3 linked regions of the Myxosarcina sp. GI1 genome follow. Each later gene encodes a partner of the first gene's protein in a complex. Links are inferred from orthologs where the notes say so. Each region holds a gene or a part of one and is shown in the gene's direction. Other genes may lie near its edges.

Region 1 (3,943 bases):
CAAGCTGATGCTGTTAAACTAGGAGTAGCGAGAGCTTTGTGCCAGCAAGATCCCAACAATCGCCAGCCCCTAAAAACAGAAGGCTATCTCACTCGCGATCCTCGCTGTAAAGAGCGCAAAAAATACGGTTTGCATAAGGCTCGTAAAGCTCCACAATTCTCCAAACGATAGATCTTATTTAGATAAAATTAACAACCGCAGTCTAATATAAAGAAAAAATATGCCTAAACCAGATATTCATCCCACATGGTACCCCGATGCCAAAGTCATTTGTAACGGCGAAGTTGTAATGACGGTAGGTTCGACTCAACCCGAAATTCATGTTGATGTTTGGTCGGGAAACCATCCCTATTATACGGGTACGCAGAAAATTATCGATACAGAAGGGAGAGTCGATCGCTTTTTACGTAAATATGGCATGCTTGACTCTAGCAACGATTCTGATTCTGATAACAAAGACAATAAAAAATAGCAGTTAGTTTAATGTGTTAACCCAGCAGTTAGTTTTTTGACTGCTGGGTTTGTTTTATTTTATTTGCCTCATAAATATAAGGAGTTCAGGTTATGGCAGAAGCCTATTTGTTAGAAAAACTCAAATCTGTAGAACAAACTTTTAAAGAATTGACTCATCGTTTGGCAGATCCCGATATTGCCACCAATCCTGACGAACTGCAAAAAATAGCTAAAGCTCGCTCTTCATTAGAAGAAACTGTCAACACATACCGCGAGTGGCAACAGGCTACAGAAGAGCTAGCAGGAGCCAAAGAAATCTATCGCGAAGCTGGCGATCCTGAAATGAAGGAGATGGCAAGTTTAGAAATGGAAGAATTAGAAGCCAAGTTAGAGAAACTTGAAGAGCGACTAAAAATTTTACTACTACCACGCGATCCTAACGACGATAAAAATATTATGTTGGAAATCCGCGCTGGAACTGGTGGAGACGAAGCCAGTATTTGGGCAGGAGATTTAGTAAGAATGTACTCGCGTTACGCCGAGACTCAAAGTTGGCAGGTCAGGCTATTGAGCGAATCTCTAGCCGATATGGGTGGTTTTAAAGAGGCAATTTTAGAAATTCAAGGAGATTCGGTTTACAGCAAGCTCAAGTTTGAAGCTGGAGTGCATCGAGTGCAGCGAGTTCCCACAACCGAAGCTGGCGGAAGAGTTCACACTTCGACGGCAACTGTAGCAGTGATGCCAGAAGTAGACGATGTGGAGATCGAAATCGATCCCAATGATATTGAGATGAAAACGGCCCGTTCTGGTGGTGCGGGCGGTCAAAACGTCAATAAGGTAGAAACCGCAGTAGATTTAATGCACAAGCCGACGGGAATTAGAATTTTTTGTACTGAAGAGCGATCGCAACTACAAAACCGCGAACGGGCAATGCAAATTTTACGTGCCAAACTCTACGAAATGAAGCTCGCCGAACAACAGCAAGAAGTCAGGGGTATGCGGCGATCGCAAGTAGGAACGGGAGCGCGATCGGAAAAAATTCGCACCTACAACTATAAAGATAATCGTATTACCGATCATCGTCTGGGACAAAACTTTACTTTAGCCAACTCTCTAGAAGGCGATATCGAAACTCTGATTCAATCTTGTATCTCGCAAGACCAACAGGAAAGACTAGCCGAACTTGCTAATTCACCCGACACAGCAGAAGCCCTGACTTAACAAAGTAGTAAAATACCAATCGGCGTGATTGCCATTCAAATACTTCTAGAGACAATTGCATCTAAGATTAAATAAGTAGAAAATACTAACGCATATTGTCAGATTAACCAACAGACAGCGATATAATACCGATCGTGGAGCAGTGTAAAAAAAAATTTACAAATATCTAGCTGCATTGAATAACGCAATTACCCAACAGATTTAAAAACAATGAACTCAGGAATCGACCTACAAGAAAGTTTTATCCAAACTCTACGAGAATTTGGACTTTCTGCTGGTTTGGCTAAAACGATTTGGCTACCCCTACCAATGATTTTGATGATTATTGGGGCGACGGTTGGGGTTTTGGTAGTAGTTTGGCTCGAGAGAAAAATTTCTGCCGCCGCCCAACAGCGCATCGGTCCAGAATATACAGGTCCATTAGGTGTATTACAGCCAGTAGCAGATGGGATCAAACTAGTTTTTAAAGAAGATGTTACTCCTGCCAGATCCGATCCCTGGCTATTTACTCTCGGTCCTGTGCTAGTAGTAGTGCCAGTATTTTTGTCCTATCTCATCGTGCCTTTCGGACAAAATTTAGTAATTACCGATCTTAATGTCGGTATTTTTATCTGGATTTCTCTATCTAGTATTGCTCCTATTGGTTTGCTGATGGCTGGCTATGCTTCCAATAATAAATATTCCCTGTTGGGTGGTTTGAGAGCGGCAGCCCAATCAATTAGTTATGAAATTCCTCTAGCTCTTTCGGTACTGGCGATCGCTATGATGTCTAATAGTCTTAGTACCGTCGATATCGTCGAACAACAGTCAGGCTACGGTATTTTGGGCTGGAACGTCTGGCGACAACCTGTAGGCTTTATTATCTTTTGGATTGCCGCCTTAGCCGAATGCGAACGTCTTCCTTTTGACTTGCCAGAAGCAGAAGAAGAATTAGTTGCTGGTTATCAAACCGAATACACGGGCATGAAGTTCGCCTTGTTTTATCTCGGTTCTTACGTCAACTTAGTATTATCAGCATTAGTTTTTGCCGTTCTCTATCTCGGTGGTTGGGAATTTATCGTTCCCTTGAGTAATTTAGCCGATTGGTTGGGTGTTAGTGAAACTACTCCTTGGTTGCAAGTTCTAACTGCTTCTTTAGGTATTTTAATGACCCTAATCAAAGCTTATTTTCTAGTATTTATTGCTATTTTATTGCGTTGGACTGTACCCAGGGTGCGTATCGATCAATTACTCAATCTCGGTTGGAAATTTTTACTACCAGTTTCACTTGCCAATCTGTTAATTACTGCCGCTCTCAAATTAACTTTTCCCATTGCCTTTGGTGGTTAAATCCCATTTTTGTAGATTACCCACTTGACAAAATTCAAAATTATTATGTTTAACATTCTCAAACAAGTTCGAGATTACGCCCAAGAAAGTTGGCAAGCAGCAAAATATATCGGACAAGGGCTATCTGTTACCTTCGACCACATGCAGCGTCGTCCCGTTACCGTTCAATATCCTTACGAAAAACTTATCCCTTCCGAACGCTATCGCGGTAGAATTCATTTTGAATTTGATAAATGTATCGCTTGCGAAGTTTGCGTACGTGTCTGTCCGATTAACTTACCTGTAGTTGATTGGGAATTTAACAAACAGGCAAAGAAAAAAAATCTCAAACACTACAGTATCGACTTTGGGGTTTGCATTTTCTGTGGTAACTGCGTAGAGTACTGCCCGACAAACTGCCTCTCAATGACGGAAGAGTACGAAATGGCTGCTTACGATCGCCACGAACTTAATTACGATAATGTAGCATTAGGACGTTTGCCCTATAAGGTCACTCAAGATCCGATGGTTACTCCTTTACGGGAACTGGCTTACCTTCCTAAAGGCATAATCGAACCCCATCAATTACCTGCTGGTTCACAACGGGCTGGCAGACGACCTGAAGATATTCAGCAAGAAATTGAAGCTGCCAAACCAAAAGAAAAAGAAACAGCAGAAGCAAAAGGCGAGTAAACAAAAAAGATCGAGAATAAAACATGAGATTGCGCTCGTTTAGTCCTCGTGTTTGGCTCGATCGCTACAAACTCGCCGTATCAAGCGAAAAACTACAAACAAACAAAGGAGAACAAGCGTGAATTTAGCCGAAGGAGTTCAAATAGTTTCTTTTGGTATTTTAGCCGTGATGATGTTGGGTGCAGCTTTAGGAGTAGTCTTATTGTCTAATATCGTTCACTCAGCTTTTTTACTGGCAGGGGTTTTTCTCAGCATTTCTGGTTTTTAC
Region 2 (5,321 bases), on another replicon or contig:
AGTTTTACCAGTACCAGCTTCTCCTTTGACTAAATACGCCTGGTTGACAATTAATCCTCCAGATAAAATTTCATCTAAACCACTGATTCCTGTTGAAATGCGAGTCACGGTCATGTTATATATCTTGAATCACTCGGTCGATATTACCTACAAACTTGAGTTTAAACTATTCGTAGTATTGCGCGAACGACTGAAATATAAAAAATTTGTCTAGAAAAGAAACGAACGAGGTAGTAAAACTATACTTTGAGAATAATTTTGCCTGATACTGTTTTAGGGAGCTTCTAACACATTGATATTTACTAGAGGGGTAGCTGGAAAATCTTTCTGTCTCAAACGGTTTTGAATCAATTTAGTAAGGCGGGTACTAATTTCTCTATCTGAGGCAGTGACGTTATTGGGACGCTGGACGTAAACCAAACAAAGTAGAGTATTTTGCCCCTCAATATTGGCACGAGTAAAACTAACGCTAGATTTAACTAGTCTAGCAAGATTGCTGTTTTCAATTACTTGTTGCACTTCAGTATTGGCTCGCTGTTCTAAACTAGAACGCTGTAAATTGGGAGATAAAGAAAATTGCAGACTAACTAAAGCAACTAAAACAAGCGATGTAATGCCCAGAGTTATGGGAAACAGCCATTTTTTACCCCGCTTATAACGCGCACCCTCAACCGACAAACCATATAAACGAAAGACAATCGCCGCAGCCAAATTAATCCCTACTAATTGCATTACTAATAAAAACAAACCATTGAGAACCATTCCCCATCTACCGAGGGCTGCTGCCATGCCCAAAGTTCCCGCAGGAGGTGCTAAAGCTGCAGCCACCAGCATTCCGACCGCAGTTCCCGAAACCAAACTACTTCTTTCTGACTGCACCAGATTTAATGCACCTGCCGCACCACCTACCAGAGGTAAAAGCACAGAAATAGTAGAGACTTTACTGCTTTCTACCATAGAGCTGGTGGCTAATTCTTGCCTGAGAACCAGGCTTAGTATTGCTGTTACTATTACAGTTACAGAAATTGCCGACACATAGCGCAAAAGACTTTTTCGCAGCAACATGCTGTCTCCTCTGGCTGTGGCGATCGCTGTATTCATTGCAGGTCCGGCAAAAGGTGCGATCAGCATCGCCGCAACTAATAAAAAACTGCTGTTGGTAAACAGACCAATCCAGACGACAACACCACCTGCCGCAGCATAAGCCAGAAAACCTTTCCAAGACCCCACGCTTTGTAAGCCAGCTAAAAAGACTTCTAAAGGACTTTTGGGTTCGACATCCATCACTTTTTGGGGAACTTCAGCTACAGGGGGTCGTAAAGGCATTACGCCTCTGGGAATAAGAGTAACGTGTAGTTCGGAAAAGTCTTCTAACTCTGCTAAGAAATCTTCTATTTGGGAGTTGGGAAGGTAAACAAATATTAAATCGATCGCGCCTCTGATACTATTGGCTTCTACCTGACTTAAATTGGTTCCCCCAAACTTTTGTTTGGCTAATTCTAAAATAGCCTTTCCTTTTCCCGCTTGTACCTCTATTAATAATTGTCGCATGTATCTCAGAATAAATTTTCAACCGCCGTTACCAAACCGAACGCCGCACCAAACTTGCATCGAATAATAAAGCTTACTCACTTATTTGGTCATCATCTGAAAAGCTGATTTCGGTAGTAAAAACTTGGGGGGAAGTCTGAGAAGTTTGATGCCGAACGAATGGATTTTTAGCTGATTTAGAACCCAAACGTTGCTTTTTGCCATTCCAATTGCTCAGTATATCTTTAATCAAGACTTCATTAATCCATACCTGAGCGACAACTGCTAGTGGTAGTGCCAGAAACAGACCGATAAAACCAAAAAAGATCGCAAAAGTAGCTTGAGCGAGTAAGGTTACTGCTGGTAATAAAGATACCTGCTGTTTCATGACTAAAGGAGTCAAGATATTACTTTCAACTTGCTGAATCAAAATATACAATATTAACACCGCTAATGCCTTCCAGGGTGCATCGAGCAAAGCTAAAATTATCGGTGGTATACAGCTTAAAACAGGTCCTATATTGGGTATGAAGGTCAGCAAGCCAGCCAAAAGTGCATTAGCTAAAGGAAGTTTGACTCCCAAAATAGTTAGTCCCAGCCAGCTAAGAACAGTAATAACCAACATATTAAACAAAATACCTTTAGTCCAACCTACTAAAGCTGTTTCGCATTTTTTAAGTATTTGAGCGGCGCGACGACGATAGAAAGAAGGAAAAAAAGCTAGATATAGCCGCATATATGGATGCGGAGTGGTCAATAACATTATCGTAATTACTGTAACCAGCAGTATATTTAACAGAGCTCCTAACGAACCTGTAAAAATACTATAAAAATTACCAATCACCCTGGATGCCAAACTAGGTAAGTTACGAGTAACATTTTCCAACCGCTGAATTTCCCCTACCAACTGTTCGGGAACTTTCTCTTGCAGCCAATTAAACCAAATTTGTATTTCATCTACGGCTTGCGGAAATAAGTCGATTGCTTGCTGTAGCTGATCGACAAAAGGAGGAACGACTATAAAAATAAAACCAGCAAAAATCAGTATTAGCAAAGCTAAAGATACAACAATCGCTATCCCTCTTTTTTTTATTCCCAGTCTCATCAAGAAATGAACTAAGTAATTAATTGCCGTCGCCAAAGCTACTGCTGCAAAAGCTAGCAGCACGATAAAGCGTATTTGCCACAGAATATAGATAGCGATTAATAGCGCGATCGTGCCTACCAGATTACTGAAACGCAAAATGCCACCTGCTTTGATGTAATAAAAATTAAGTGCGATTTAAATAATAATTTAACTATTAGCAAAAATATTTTAGTTTGAAATAAAATCGACTTTATAGACTCTACCATTGAATTATTTGGTTATTAACTAGCTGAGGTATGAGTATTTTTAATAAAAATAGATTGCGATCGCATACCTGATGTCAAGCTAATTTCTTTAAGAAGTTTCGCTCGATAACCAAAATATTTTTTTAACCAAAGACTATAAATTTAATTATTTACAGTTTAATCGAGCTACTTTTAAAATGAACGATCTTTGGACATAGTACATATAGCTGTTATTTATTGGCAATTACCAGTGATCGCCTGAAAAGCATTATAATCGCCATTGGAATAAATCCTTTATTTGTAAGGGAAGAAACTCGATAAGATATATTAAAGCAGCATTTCATATTGAGGCAAGATCGCATATTTTATGGCACAGATACAAACCAGAACCGAACCTATGGTTCTCAACATGGGACCGCATCATCCCTCTATGCACGGGGTATTGCGGTTAGTTGTCACCTTGGATGGTGAAGATGTTGTCGATTGCGAACCCGTAATTGGCTATTTGCACCGAGGCATGGAAAAAATCGCCGAAAATCGTACTAATGTTATGTACGTTCCTTACGTCAGTCGTTGGGACTATGCTGAAGGTATGTTTAACGAAGCGATTACCGTCAACGCACCAGAAAAGCTGGCTGGTATAGAAGTACCAAAACGCGCTCAGTATATTCGGGTAATTATGCTGGAACTAAACCGCATCGCCAACCATTTACTCTGGTTGGGACCATTTATGGCGGACATAGGCGCGCAAACTCCCTTTTTCTACATCTTCCGCGAACGGGAAATGATCTACGACCTGTGGGAAGCGGCTTCGGGACAGCGACTAATCAATAACAACTACTTTCGCGTTGGGGGAGTGGCGGTAGACTTACCTTATGGCTGGATAGACAAATGCCATGATTTTTGTGATTATTTCGATCCTGTAATAGACGAATACGAAAAGCTGATTACTAACAATCCTATTTTTCGCCGCCGTGTAGAAGGTATAGGTACGATTAGTCGAGAAGAAGCGATTAACTGGGGTCTTTCGGGACCGATGTTGCGTGCTTCTGGGGTCAAGTGGGACTTACGCAAAGTAGATCGTTACGAATGCTATGACGACTTCGACTGGGAAGTACACTGGGAAACTGGTGGCGATTGTTTGGCTCGTTATTTGGTTAGAATTAGAGAAATGCGCGAATCACTCAAAATTATTCGCCAAGCACTAGATGGAATTCCTGGCGGTCCGTTTGAAAATCTCGAAGCCAGACAAATGGCGGAGGGTAAAAAATCTAAATGGAACGATTTTGAGTACCAATACATTGCTAAGCGAGTCGCACCCACGTTTAAAATTCCTGAAGGCGAACATTACGTTCGCTGCGAAAGCGGTAAAGGGGAACTAGGTATTTTTATTGTCGGTAACGATAATGTTTTCCCCTGGCGATGGAAGATTCGTTCTGCTGACTTTAATAATTTGCAAATTCTACCCTATTTGTTAAAAGGCGTTAAATTAGCAGATATTATGCCCATATTAGGCAGCATCGATATCATTATGGGTTCGGTAGATCGTTAACAGCGATAATAATTTAATTATCTTAAATTTCCCTATCTCAAACTTGCGAGATAGGGTTGTTTTATTTTGCTAATTCTACTTAAAGAGAGTTGACAGTTACGATAAAGTCATAATTAAGTAAATATTTACAAGCGATCGAGCGATTTATGGCATCTGATAAGCAAGCAAAAGAAAATATTATTACCGATTACCGCGATATAAATCGAGCAAAGCTTTCACCGATGTATCATCACTATGTCGAAGTGAAAGAACAGTATCCTAATGCGCTGTTGCTCTATCGGGTGGGTGATTTTTTTGAGTGCTTTTTTCAAGATGCAGTAACTATTTCTAGAGAACTAGAGTTAATTCAAACTAGCAAGGAAGCGGGTAAAGAAATTGGGCGCGTAGCGATGACGGGCGTACCCCATCATGCCCTAGAACGATACAGCACTATGTTAGTGGAAAAAGGTTTTGCCGTAGCAATTTGCGATCAGGTAGAAGATGCTAAAGAAGCAATGGCAGAACGACGCATGGTGCGCAGGGAGATTCAAAAATTACTCACTCCAGGTACCTTGACCGATGACGGTATGCTGCAAGCTCGACGTAATAATTTTTTAGCGGCAGTAGTTATGGCAGGAGAACACTGGGGCTTGGCTTATGCCGATATTTCTACAGGCGAATTTTTAACTACCCAAGGAAGCGATTTAGCCAATCTGACTTTAGAACTCCTGCGACTGCAACCGTCAGAAATTTTAATTCCTACTAATGCTCCAGACATAAGTGGTTTATTGCGTCCTGGAGAAAAGACCGAACACTTAGCCGACTGTCTACCCGAACAGTTTTGTTATTCGTTGCGATCGCAAAAATCGTTTACCTTAGTAGAAGCAACCCAGAGATTGAAAGATACTTTTAAAGTTAGTTCTCTAGA
Region 3 (5,313 bases), on another replicon or contig:
AGCTTTTCGCGCAGCCAGCGAATATGAACGTCTACTGTTTTAGTATCTCCCAAAAAATCAGGTCCCCAAACCTGCTCGATTAACTGCTCTCGCGACCATACTCGGCGCGGATAACTCATAAATAGCTCCAATAGCCGAAATTCTTTAGGTGATAAATTGACTTCGGTGCCTCGAACTAATACCCGACACTCCTGGGGAAAGAGACTGATATCTCGATATTTTTGGACTGGAGTTGAGGATAAATTGCTGTATCTCTGGCGACGCAATAGCGCGCGACAACGAGCAACTAGTTCGCGCATACTAAAAGGTTTAGTTAAATAGTCATCTGCTCCTACTTCTAAACCTAAAACGCGGTCTGTTTCACTGCTTTTGGCACTGATTACCAAAATCGGGGTAATATCTCCTTGATAACGCAATAAACGGCAGATATCCAATCCGTTAACCTCGGGCAACATTAAATCGAGAATAATTAAATCGGTAGCTAGCTTAGTTTCAGAAGAGTCGGGATTTTGCAGCAAATTCAAAGCAGCACGTCCATCCCTAACCTTTTTAACTTCATAACCTTCTGCCTGTAGCGCGACCTCGATCATTTCTCCGATTAATTCTTCATCTTCTACTAATAAGATGCGGTTTTTCTGAGCTAATTCGGATTCAGAAGCAGCGCGTTCGAGTTCTAGAGATAGCATAAATAGATATTTTTAATTGTCCCTATGATTACATATACACTAAGATTGTCGATTGTAGATTAACTAAGCTGAAAAATTACTTATAATATACATACTCGACTCACCTCAATTATTTACTCGAACTTCGTCTTAGCAGACAAAAGAACATTCTAAAATTAGTAAAAGTTACAGTAGCTTGATATTTTGAATATAAATTTTTTGTACAGCTACTTTCTTGGTATTTATTTACTTTGTCAGACAACAAAGTTAGAACGATCGAATCGCGATCGCTTTTTAGATCGCGAGTTAATTTACTTCTCAATGTTTACAAATCGCTGAATTGATGCAAATTTATCTCGATCGCAGCGCGACTACCAAACCCCGTCCAGAGGCGATCGCGCTAGCGCAACAAGTTATGAGCCAACAATGGGGCAATCCTTCGAGTTTGCATGGGTGGGGGCAACAGGCAGCAACACGATTAGAAGCTGCTAGAATTCAGGTAGCTAGCTCGATCCACGCTGCACCCGAATCAATTGTTTTTACTTCTGGCGGAACCGAAGCAGACAATCTAGCCATTTTGGGGATAGTACGAAAATATCAAACACCCCAACACATTATTATTTCTAGCGTCGAACATTCGGCGATCGCCAAACCAGTAGAAATCTTAGAGCGGCAAGGTTGGCAGATAACCAGACTGCCCGTCAATTGTCAAGGTAGAGTAGAACCGTTAGATTTACAAGCCGCCATCCGTTCTAATACAGTTCTGGTTTCCATAATTTACGGACAGAGTGAAGTGGGAACGCTACAGCCAATCGATCGTTTAGCTCGAATTGCTCGCGCCAGGGGAATTCCTTTTCATACCGATGCGGTACAGGTAGCAGGCTGTTTGCCCATAAATGTAGAGCAGTTGGGAGTCGATTTGTTGTCTCTGTCGGGACATAAAATATATGGCATTAAAGGTGCGGGTGCGCTGTACGTTCGTTCTGGGATCGAGCTAGTACCGCTTTTAAGTGGAGGCGGTCAAGAATTAGAACTGCGGTCGGGAACTCAGGCAGTACCCGCGATCGCCGCTCTGGGCATCGCTGCCGAACTGGCTGCTGCGGAAATGAGTGCAGAAGTACCCAGATTGATGGCGTTACGCGATCGCCTATTCGATCGCCTAGCCGATTGTACTTGTTTGATACCTACGGGAGATCGCCTGTATCGTCTTCCCCATCACGTCAGTTTTGTTTTGAGCGATCGCTTGGCAGCTAGTGATGTAACTGGTAAAACTATAGTGCGACAGCTAAATCTGGCAGGAATTGGCATCAGTGCTGGTGCTGCCTGTCATAGCGGAAAATTAAATCCCAGTCCCATTTTGTTGGCAATGGGCTATAGCGAAGCAACCGCCAAACGAGGAATTCGTTTGACAATCGATCGCGAAACTACTACAGCCGATATTGACTGGACAGCAATGGTACTCAAGCAGATCTTGAGTCGTTTAATGCCATTAGTATGTTGTTAAACTCACACTTAAAAGGAGTTTTTCTTTTCATCTCTGACCTACTCTCTACTAGAATAAAGAAAAGTAAAGAGATATCATACAAATCGAACACCATCGGCTAAGGAGTAAGAGATAAAAATTGTTTGTTCTCAATGGTTATGAATATTTTTTAGTTTTTTTGCTGCTGTGTAGTGCGGTGCCAGCTTTGGCTCTAACTGCGTCGGCAGTTCTAAGACCAAAAGGCGGTGGTCCCGAAAGACGCACTACCTATGAATCTGGTATGGAACCTGTAGGGGGTGCCTGGATACAGTTTAATATCCGCTACTATATGTTTGCCTTAGTTTTTGTAGTTTTTGATGTAGAAACAGTATTTTTATACCCTTGGGCAGTGGCTTTTAGCCGTTTGGGATTATTAGCATTTGTCGAAGCCTTAATTTTTATTGCTATTTTAGTTGTGGCTTTGGTGTATGCGTGGAGAAAAGGAGCTTTGGAGTGGTCATGACTTCCAATTTATTCGAGCAAGAACAAAAAGAAAAAATTATTAATCCCGTTAGTCCGACTAAAGTTACGCAAGACTTATCGGAAAACATTATTCTCACTACAGTAGATGACCTATATAACTGGGCAAAACTTTCGAGTTTGTGGCCCATGATGTATGGTACTGCTTGCTGCTTTATCGAATTTGCGGCTCTTATCGGTTCGAGATTTGATTTTGATCGCTTTGGTTTGATACCTCGTGCTAGTCCCCGTCAAGCCGATTTAATTATTACTGCGGGTACGATTACCATGAAAATGGCACCTGCGGTAGTACGACTTTATGAAGAAATGGCAGATCCCAAGTACGTTATTGCTATGGGTGCCTGCACTATTACTGGAGGTATGTTTAGTAGCGACTCTACTACAGCAGTAAGAGGAGTAGACAAACTAATTCCCGTTGACGTTTACATTCCTGGTTGTCCACCTCGCCCCGAAGCTATATTTGATGCCATTATTAAGCTACGAAGAAAAGTTTCTAATGAGTCTCTTCAAGAGAGGGCAGCCGCTCTAGAGCAAACTCATCGCTATTACAGTACCGCTCACAACATGAAATTGGTTAGATCGGATTACGACGGTAAGTATTTGCAATCACAAACGCGCCAAGCACCGCCTAAAGAGCTGGCAGAAGCAATGGGAATGCCATTACCAGATACCTTAGAAGAAGCTAAAGAGGAGATAGAGCGTGGCTGAAGAAGAAAAAAACAATAACTCTGAAGAAAATAATTCTGAAGAAAATGCCGAAGCTACTGACATAGTTGAAGCTGGTGAAACTTCTAAGTGGTTGAGCGAAAACGGTTTTGATAACAAACCATTACCTGTAGATGTTAGCGGTGTAGAGTTAATCGAAGTAGAAGCTGAGTTTTTACTTCCCATTGCTACCGCACTATATGCCTACGGCTTTAACTATCTTCAGTGTCAGGGAGCATACGATCTCGGTCCAGGGAAAGAACTGGTTAGCTTTTATCATTTGATTGAAGTTAGCGATGATGCCGAACGCCCGAAAGAAGTAAGACTTAAAGTACTTTTGCCTAGAGATAATCCTAAAGTTCCTTCGGTATATTGGATTTGGAAAGCGGCTGACTGGCAGGAGCGAGAAAGCTACGATATGTATGGGATTGTTTACGAAGGGCATCCCAATCTCAAGCGTATATTAATGAATGAAGATTGGGAAGGTTGGCCCTTACGGAAAGACTATATCTCTCCTGATTTTTACGAATTACAAGACGCTTATTAAAGTCGAATTTTGTTCTTTAACGATTAAATCCTCCCAAATTCGGGAGGATTTTTATTTTAGGCAGCTTTAGAGCAAATAGCCTATATTAATTCTTACTGTTGCCTTTTTATTTAGTAACTTTTTCTTCCTGAAATATTTCTCTCACAGACTGCCATAGTTCTTTTAATAGCTGCTTGAGCTGCCGTTCTTTGCGCGCCGCTGCACCGCCTGTTTCTCCTAATTTTTGCTCGAACTTATCTCTGCGCTGCTTGACTTTGTCGGTAAATAATTCGGGATCTTCTTTAGCTTTTTCGTACCAGGTTTTTGCTTCTTCCAGGTATTTATTGACTTCTTCATAACGCTCCCCATAACGGCTCGATAGGTTAGCCTGTAAAACTGCTAATTGAGCTTTTAGTTGAGCATAGCGTTTTTGTAGTAAAGAAAATTCTTCGCTATCTCTAACGGTGACAACGGCTTCAGCGATCGCCTGAGTAACTTTATCGGATGTAGTATCGTTTTGAGTTTCGACTTCTGTTAGCGCGCCATCAATTTCCTGTTGCAGTTCGTCTTCTTCAGTTGTGACTTGCGCCTGTAAAGTTTGAATTTCTTCTTGAGTTTCAACAATTGCCTTGCGTCTGGCTTCGCTGGCACCGTCAATGGCACCTTCAATTGATGCGGCTAATTCTTCTTTAATTTCGCCAGCTTTTTCCTGGAAAGTTTCCGTAACCGCCGCGATCGCTTCACGAATTAAAGTGGCAATTTCCACTCTACCTTCTTTTACTTCGGTTACGGCTTCAGAAACTGCTTCTCTGACAATTTCGCGAATTCTTTCTGTTTTTAATTCTCCTGTTTGACGAGCCTGTTTGAGCTTGGTAACGATCTGTTCTTTTTTTGATTCAGACATAATTGTTAAATTTGATTGTTAGGGTTAGTTTGAAGACTTCACATGATTGAATGTTGCCTGAAAAAATATTTGGAAGTAAGTAAAAACTAAAAACTAAGTTGAAAAACATACCCAACTATAAAACTCATTCTTAACAGGGCAACATCGTTATATATCTAAACTATCTTTACTGGTTTTAAATTGACATCGCTCTGGAGGTTGAATATTACTTTTATAAGTTTCAATCGCCTATTATCTAATTAAAAAATATCTAATTCTCAACTTCAAACTCATTAGGTTTAATAGAATAAATATGTTTGTAAAAATATTTTATTGATAATGCCAGAAGGTCCAGAAGTAAAGCTAGAGGCAGATAAAATTAGCGACGCGATCGCCTCAGTTCCTGTAGAAACGATTTTTTTTGCATTTGAACATCTCAAACCTTATGAAGCTAAGTTTGCAGGCTGTTTGGTAATAAAAGTAGCAGCTAAAGGCAAAGCTTTGTTAATTCACTTCGACAATCAACTAGCAA

The links.
Region 2: the proteins of nuoH (region 1) and KV40_RS10170 are in contact, whole or in part, in a cryo-EM structure (PDB 6ZJN), measured with the Thermus thermophilus proteins. The link is inferred for Myxosarcina sp. GI1 from one-to-one orthologs. Residues at the interface, in WP_096411122.1 of Thermus thermophilus: Ala224, Glu225, Gln226, Glu227, Ala295, Trp297, Phe298, Arg299; in WP_223903221.1 of Thermus thermophilus: Pro35, Ser36, Asp139, Gly141, Ala142.
Region 3: the proteins of nuoH (region 1) and ndhC are in contact, whole or in part, in a cryo-EM structure (PDB 6KHJ), measured with the Thermosynechococcus vestitus proteins. The link is inferred for Myxosarcina sp. GI1 from one-to-one orthologs. Residues at the interface, in WP_126985484.1 of Thermosynechococcus vestitus: Gln8, Lys26, Trp29, Leu30, Pro33, Met34, Met37, Leu38, Leu83, Ile84, Phe85, Lys86, Glu87, Asp88, Val89, Leu90, Pro91, Ala92, Thr100, Ala104, Val107, Ile108, Phe111, Leu112, Tyr114, Ile115, Ile125, Ser126, Leu128, Phe133; in WP_126986108.1 of Thermosynechococcus vestitus: Gly6, Tyr7, Glu8, Tyr9, Phe10, Gly12, Phe13, Leu14, Ile16, Cys17, Ser18, Pro21, Ala24, Leu25, Ala27, Ser28, Leu31, Arg32, Pro33, Ser35, Arg40, Leu41, Thr42, Thr43, Tyr44, Glu45, Ile51, Gly53, Ala54, Trp55.

Annotation. Positions count from the first base shown.
Region 1 is NZ_JRFE01000025.1:21,968-25,910, reverse strand. What follows is about bases 1,021-3,943. They hold nuoH (NADH-quinone oxidoreductase subunit NuoH), read left to right. Parts: upstream 1,021-1,884; coding sequence 1,885-3,003; downstream 3,004-3,943. Other genes in these bases: KV40_RS19545 (NADH-quinone oxidoreductase subunit J), read left to right, coding at 3,794-3,943; ndhI (NAD(P)H-quinone oxidoreductase subunit I), read left to right, coding at 3,049-3,675; prfA (peptide chain release factor 1), read left to right, coding at 1,021-1,674. In the rest of the region: rpsI (30S ribosomal protein S9), read left to right, coding at 1-171; rpmE (50S ribosomal protein L31), read left to right, coding at 221-472; more of prfA, read left to right, coding at 565-1,020. UniProt on the Escherichia coli protein: NDH-1 shuttles electrons from NADH, via FMN and iron-sulfur (Fe-S) centers, to quinones in the respiratory chain. The immediate electron acceptor for the enzyme in this species is believed to be ubiquinone.
Region 2 is NZ_JRFE01000014.1:729,466-734,786, forward strand. The notes cover bases 2,346-5,321. They hold KV40_RS10170 (NAD(P)H-quinone oxidoreductase subunit H), read left to right. Parts: upstream 2,346-3,229; coding sequence 3,230-4,414; downstream 4,415-5,321. Other genes in these bases: KV40_RS10165 (AI-2E family transporter), read right to left, coding at 2,346-2,773; mutS (DNA mismatch repair protein MutS), read left to right, coding at 4,561-5,321. In the rest of the region: KV40_RS10155 (ATPase domain-containing protein), read right to left, coding at 1-114; KV40_RS10160 (DUF389 domain-containing protein), read right to left, coding at 274-1,551; more of KV40_RS10165, read right to left, coding at 1,625-2,345.
Region 3 is NZ_JRFE01000016.1:251,883-257,195, reverse strand. Bases 1,001-3,968 are described here. They hold ndhC (photosynthetic/respiratory NAD(P)H-quinone oxidoreductase subunit C), read left to right. Parts: upstream 1,001-2,287; coding sequence 2,288-2,650; downstream 2,651-3,968. Other genes in these bases: KV40_RS12770 (NAD(P)H-quinone oxidoreductase subunit J), read left to right, coding at 3,368-3,919; nuoB (NADH-quinone oxidoreductase subunit NuoB), read left to right, coding at 2,647-3,375; KV40_RS12785 (cysteine desulfurase family protein), read left to right, coding at 1,009-2,169. Also shown: KV40_RS12795 (response regulator transcription factor), read right to left, coding at 1-686; KV40_RS12765 (hypothetical protein), read right to left, coding at 4,026-4,802; nei (endonuclease VIII), read left to right, coding at 5,121-5,313. UniProt on the Escherichia coli protein: NDH-1 shuttles electrons from NADH, via FMN and iron-sulfur (Fe-S) centers, to quinones in the respiratory chain. The immediate electron acceptor for the enzyme in this species is believed to be ubiquinone.